2 regions of the Pseudoalteromonas sp. T1lg10 genome follow, and region 1 is predicted to be linked to the other one. Evidence: riboswitches for the same ligand, from Rfam matches in the RefSeq annotation. Region 1 holds a riboswitch; the other holds the start of a gene.

Region 1 (3,412 bases):
GAAAATATGCACGCCGATACAGGTCAGTGCCGGATAGTCCGCTAGATACAGACCGTACCACTGCTGCGGGTCGAGACCAAAAGGGGTGAGGGTATCACCGCCCAAGGGGTTTTTTTCACCCTTGGGCCAGCGCAATTGCACCCGCAGTAGCAGCTTAAGCTGTACCTTATGCGTCTGTGCCGCTTGGTTTAGCCAGCGCACCTGATTAAGGCTTTCCGCCACAAAGGTGCGCACGCCAAGGGCGATAAACTCATCGATTTGTCGCTTTGATTTCGCCGGGCCGGTATTCAACACCTGCTCCGGGTTAATTTGTTGTGCCAGTACCTGATGCAATTCGCCACTGCTGGCCACGTCAAACTGAAAGCCCGCTTTGGCCAGGGTGCGGATAATACGCGACAAGGGGTTGGCCTTTACCGCATACCAGAGCTTGACCACGTCTTGGGCCATCAGCTTATCCAGGTGCTGGCGTAAGGCGTCAAGATCGTAGACAAAGCATGGCTCCATCTGCTCTTGGGCGATGCACTCAAGGTGCGTTTGCAATTCGGTACCGACAGGAAGCATTAGCGTAATACCTCTTCCAGCGCGAGTGATGCATCGCTTTGCTCATCGCGGTATTTCACGATTAGGGCACAACTCATCGACAGGCCTTGTTCACGCCCCCAGGCGCTTGAGCTTGGACGTGAGCCCGGGATCACTATGGCGTTTTCCGGGATGGGTTCCCCCTTGTTGAGCTGGCGCTCATTGACACAGTCGTACACCGGAATGGTGGCACTTAGGCGCACACCCGGCGCCAGTACTGCGCCTTTTTTCACGACCACGCCTTCAACGATAACGCAGCCGGCGCCAATAAAGGCGTCGTCTTCGATCACCACAGGGCTGGCACCGATAGGCTCTAATACGCCACCGAGTTGCACCGCGGCGCTAAGGTGCACATTTTTACCCACCTGAGCACAAGAGCCCACAAGCGCATGGCTGTCGACCATGGTGCCTTCATCGACAAAGGCGCCAATATTGACATAGGCCGGTGGCATTATGATGGTGCCAGGGGCCACATAGGCGCCGCGACGCACCGAGGTACCGCCCGGTACCATGCGAACATTGTCTTCGGCGCTAAAACCGCGCGGTGCCAGGTTGTCTTTATCGACAAAACCGCCGGGGAATTCGGTATTGGTGCCGTTTTTAAAGGCTTCAAGAATGCCTTGCTTAACCTCGATATTGGCCTGCCATTGACCATTTTCGTCTTGTGATGCGGCGCGAACGGCGCCCGTTTCTAAATTATTAAGAAGTTCTAACCAGCTCATGAAAATATTAAACCTGTGTTGAATGCCAAGATGTGATGCTGTCGTGTACGCGTAAAAGTGGTTGTAAATCGCTTAGCTCCGCATGAGTTAACGGGGCGCGCAGAGTTGGCGTATTGATGCGCCCAAGGGCGTGTAACAAGCACTTTGTCGGAATAGGGTTGCTGACATGAAAGAGCGCCGCCACCGCCTCGCGCCAATGCAAAAAGGCATTGTGGCTTTGCCCTTGCAGGCTTAACTGCACAAAACGGTGCGTTGCTTGCGGCCACACGTTGGCAGCAACCGAGACCAAACCGGCGGCGCCGGCCTGAGCGTAATAGGGGATCAATGCATCGTCGCCGCTAAAAATAGCCAGTTGCGGTGCCGCAAGACGATATTGCTCAAAGCAGTCGATGCTGCCGCTGGCTTCTTTCAGTGCCCAGCAGCGCGGGTGATCTTGCAACTTGCCGAGTACCTGTGGGTCCAGGCTGACCGCGGCGCGGCCGGGGACGTTGTAAAGCATGCAGGGGTGTTTGCTGGCATCAAGCAGAGCGCGAAACCAGAGCTCTTGTCCTACCGGACCGGGCTTGGCATACAAGGGAGCGCCAAGCAAATAAGCGTCTATCGGGTAGTCATTACAGAAGGCCAGCCATTGGCGCTGTGCTTCAAGGTTGTAGCCACCTACACCGACCATAATCGGGGTGTTTAGTTCCAGGGCGCAAATGTGTTGCACCACGGCTTGTTGCTCGGCCACATCCAGGGCCAGGGCTTCGCCAGTAGAGCCCAGGATCAGCACGCCATTACCGGCTGCCGCTTGTTCTTGTGCCAGCGCGCTTAGGGCGTCAAAATCTATGCTGCCATCTTCAAGCAGCGGGGTGATCAGTGCTGTCCACAGCACAGTGTGTGATAACGATTGAGTAGTTGTCATCTCATCCGAACTTAGTGCGAGTTCGAGAGCAACAAAGGGAAGTGGTTTCCGCATTCGCCGACTCGAACAGGTTAAATTCGAAGAGCGAATGGGCTTAGACGTAACAAAGCCTGCCGGCCTGTTATGTTAAGACCAGAAGCTCTCCACCAAATATATAGCAATGTGTGCTATTGGTGACAGTCGCCGGGATTCAACCCAAGCGCCCGAGGGAGTATTAAGCAATTTACCTCACCTCTCGGCGTACATCCCCCTCATTATGAGTCGTTGGAGTTTGCTCTCCTCATCATAACTACCTGGATGACGCACCTCTTCTAGCCCTTGCGGCCATCTAAATGGCCGAATCAATAGGGTGCTTTTTTATTCAAACACTTTCCATGCCACGCTGTCAACGCCCATGGCGACACAAATTTTCACGCCTCCCCATGTTGTTTGGCGCGCATGGGTTTGAAATTAGATGCGCGAGACCTTAAAACCTTGTGCCTGTAGCAGCTTGATTAAGCCGTTTTCTTCACCCAGATGCAGGGCGCCAACGGCGATAAATAATGATTGCTCCTGCAGTGTTTTTTCCAATTTTTTTATCCACTTATGGTTGCGCTCAATTAAGAGTACATGTTCATTAAGCTGGCCATATTCGGAGTCGTCAAAGGACTGTTCATAGGCCTCGGTGAGCACGGATGTTTCGCCCTTTTTCCAGCCGTTGATCAGACGTAAAAAACTCTCATCAAATTGATTGAGCTGGCGGAAGGTATCGGCAACCATGAGGTCCGAATGCTCTTCTAGTACGGTAAACATTTCCAGTTGTTGTTCGAGAGATTCCAGCTCGATAATGGCCTTGTTTTTTTGTTTGGCGCTGGCCAGTACTTGCTTATCTATGCCGAATTCGTCTGAATAACCGGCATTTTGCAGCTCAATCTGCATCATTGTCAGTAGCACGGCCCAGGGTTTTAACGAGGAAAACATCTTGATATTAATATTTTTTTCGCCAAAGTATTGGTCCAGCTTCTGGTAGCTTTGCGGGCTTAGCTCCGAGTCCAGAGTACGGCCATTTTGCAGCATTAAAAACGGCATGGAGCGCTGTTGAATTTGCACCGCAGACAGGGCAGTTAAATCAACTTCCACCACCACAGCATCGCTGTTGCTTATGGCTTTTTCTATCTTTTGTGGCAGGCCCTTCATGCTGGTGTCGCCAACATGTACTGTGCCGAAT
Region 2 (3,412 bases), on a different contig from region 1:
TCCGATTGTCCTTGCTCTACCAAGAAGCACAGGTTGTGCTTTGAAGCGCCATGACAGATCAGGCGAATATCAAAGCCGCTCAGCACCCGCATCAGATTTAGCTCGCTTTGGCGCAGCTGAATCTCAGAGCCAATTAGGGCCACCAAGGCAAGATTGGTTTCCACGCTGACATGACAAAACTCACCTAAACGCTCCAGCGCTTCCTGATCAAGCTCGGGGCGACTGGCGTTCGGCGCATTATCCAGGGTAACGGCAACGCTGATCTCAGAAGTCGTGACCAGATCAACAGAAATTTTATATTCGCTGAGGATAGTAAACACCCGCGCCAAGAAACCACTGGCCAAGAGCATTTCCGGGCTTTTCAGCGTCAATAGCAGCTGGTTCTTGCGCTGCGTCACGGCGCGTACGCCGGCGATCAATTCACTACTGGGCACCTTCTCAATCCAGGTACCACCCCCTTGCGGGTCCTGGCTGGAGCCCACAAATACGCCAATACCGCTGCGCGCAGCCGGTAAAATAGTCGCCGGGTGTAATACCTTGGCGCCGAAGGTTGCCATTTCCGCGGCCTCGTCAAAGGTCAGGTGGGCAATCGGCTTGGCCTTATTACACAAACGCGGATCTGTGCTGTATATACCTATTACATCGGTCCAAATATGAATATTACTGGCACCACAGGCCTCCGCCAACAGGGCCGCGCTGTAGTCCGAGCCGCCACGGCCCAAGGTGGTGGTTTCACCGTATTCATCTGAGCCGATAAAGCCCTGAGTCACCACCACCTGCTCGCTAAGCAGTGGCACCAACTCAGCCTGGGCCCTAATTCGGGTTTGGGTGATATCCGGTTGCGCTTTACCAAACTGGCTGTCGGTTTTAAGTACCGATCGCACGTCAAAGCGACTTGAGGCCACGCCTTTATCACGCAGCACCTGGGTAAATAAATACGAAGATAAACGCTCGCCGAAACTAAGCAACTCATCGCGCTGGACATTGGTTAGTGGCACGTTTTGCGTAGAGTTCGAGGCGCTGTGTTTAAAATCATTGAGGGTAGTATCGAAGCCATGGGCAAGATCCGCATCCAGACTCAGGCACTCAATAATATTGAGTTGGATGGCAATAACACCATCAATATGCGCTTGGCGCTCTTCATTGCTAAGCCCGGTTTGACACAAGGCCACCAGATGATTGGTAACCCCGGCGCTGGCACTAACAACCACGATGCGCACGTGTGAGTCGGCAGCAATAATACCGGCACAACGGCTCATCGCTTCATGATCGGCTACTGAGGTGCCGCCGATTTGGCGACGGTAAATTCCTGATTCATTTTCTCTCCGAGATGAAAAATAGCTTATTTTTCAAATACAATCAGGAGAACTTGGCAAGACTAAAAGAAAGGTATGTCCATTGCCAGAAGCCCTCCACCCAAACAGGTGACAGTTCCGAGGATTCAGCCTCAAGAACCGAAAGCCATTGTGACGAGCAATGTACTTCCTCGGCGATAGTCTCCCTCATAAACGGTCGTTGGCCTACGTCTGCCTCGCGTCTACTACCTAGCTATCGCACCTCTTCTGCTACAGATTTACGGCATGAGCCGCAAACCCGAGCTAGGAATTTAACGTTTGGATGGCTGGATGTCAATCACCCTTAGGTCGAGCATGGGCACTTAATTTTTGCTTATACCAATTCTGTTAAGTATGTGATCAGAGATAGCGCTGGATAATTGATATGATCACAAGGCGGAATTTTTCTTATGTAGTTATTCTACATCGAAAAATTCCAACACAGTGAGCATGATATTTAGCCCGCTAGAATGATTAGCTATTTAAGTGAATTGGTATTCCTGGCCAGCAGCAAATCGGCAAGCTTAACAACACCGCCCCGCTCTAACTTTTCAATACAGGCAACAATGGCCGAATTTACGGGAGTGGCTACCCCGTGGCGCTGACCAAGTGCGACCACGGCGCCGTTGAGATAGGCGATTTCCGTTTTGCGTCCCGCCTGAATATCTTCCCACATGGACGAGCGCGCCTTGGGGTCGATATCCAACATGGCAGAGGCAAGGCGCCTAAATAACCAATTGGGTAAGCTCAACACACGGGGCACTAAGGCAGGTTTAACCTTGGTAAATTGCGCCAGCTCAATATTCATGGCCTTACATACCGCCAGCCATTCCTTCATGGCCGCCGCTAACACACGTCTTAGGGCTTTATTTTCCAGCTCCTGCTTGATGGGCATATCCGCCACCGCATTAAGGGCGTTATTAAGGTTTAACAGCAGCTTGCCGTAGATCACTGGCGTCATCTGCGCCTTTAATTCGCAGTTAAAGCCGTGCTCACGCAAAGTCTTGGCGATATGCTCCGTGCCTGGGGTTTTAGCAAATACAAATTCGCCCTCGGTGCCCTTATGAAAATGCGCGCCCTGTTGCAATACGTTAAACGGGGTAATGCCAAACACACAGGTGCGCTCCGCTAGCCTATCTTGGATTGCCTCAAAGCTACCTAGGCCATTTTGCATAAAGACCAGCTCGGAAGACTTATGGGTTATAGCCAGCAGTTGGGGCAGTGCCTGGGGCAATTGATGGCACTTCAAAGTGACAAAAACCACATCAAACAGCTGCTCGCCAGGCTCGGTGATAAGCTCATCCGGCATCACAGTTTTATCCAGCCCCTGGTAGTCACTGATATGAATGCCGCCATTAGCAATAATGGCGTCTTTAATCCGTGCCCGGCATATCAGGGATACATCAAGCTGTGCCGCGCTTAATAACGCGCCCAAATAACACCCCGTTGAACCGGCACCAAAAACCGCAATACGCATAAGTCACCTTTATTAACCTGGTCAATAAGTTACCTGATATGTTCATAGTGCTGTAAGTTTAAGCTCGCGGCAATGATCGATAGAATTTTAATTGTACTAATGTGTATGAGCAACGGCAGAAACAAAAAGACCACCTGGGTTTAAGCCTAGATGGTCTTTAAAGAAAATGCGGATGCCGTCGCCGTTACACGAATGAACCCATGTAGAAAGCGCCCACATAACCCACAGAATAAGCTATCAAAAGATAGAAGCTATTACGCAGGTAGCTACCGAAGGTTAAATCGCGCACCTTGCTCATGGCGATAATACCCGCCGCCGAGCCTATTACTAACATGGAGCCACCTACACCGGTCGCATAGGTAAATGCCAGCCAGTTTTGCGTATCCATATGAATATCTGCTTTAAGCAGTGCCGCGGTTAAAGGTACGTTATCGACCGCTGCCGACAGTAGACCCATCAGGTAGTTGGCCTGACTTGGCGCTAACACCTCATACAGATGAGTAAACTGGGCCAGCACGCCCACTTCTTTTAGAGCGCCAACCAGTAACAATACACCCACGAAGAACAACAAGGTGTCGTACTCAATCTCACGGATATAGTC

The links. A riboswitch is a leader RNA that binds a small molecule or an ion and turns the genes downstream of it on or off. The one in region 1 is predicted to bind lysine.
Region 2: linked by a shared signal. The riboswitch ahead of lysC (lysine-sensitive aspartokinase 3) and the one ahead of dapA (4-hydroxy-tetrahydrodipicolinate synthase) in region 1 are both predicted to bind lysine.

The regions. Positions count from the first base shown of each region.
Region 1 covers NZ_PQBV01000004.1:29,032-32,443, forward strand. The annotation lists gene C2M17_RS02480 (PLP-dependent decarboxylase) at 1-561, opposite strand, end outside; gene C2M17_RS02485 (2,3,4,5-tetrahydropyridine-2,6-dicarboxylate N-succinyltransferase) at 561-1,301, opposite strand; gene dapA (4-hydroxy-tetrahydrodipicolinate synthase) at 1,309-2,205, opposite strand; lysine riboswitch at 2,334-2,524, opposite strand; gene C2M17_RS02495 (TraB/GumN family protein) at 2,656-3,412, opposite strand, start outside.
Region 2 covers NZ_PQBV01000005.1:96,156-99,567, reverse strand. The annotation lists gene lysC (lysine-sensitive aspartokinase 3) at 1-1,259, opposite strand, end outside; lysine riboswitch at 1,398-1,570, opposite strand; gene C2M17_RS05410 (2-dehydropantoate 2-reductase) at 1,813-2,811, opposite strand; gene nhaD (sodium:proton antiporter NhaD) at 2,996-3,412, opposite strand, start outside.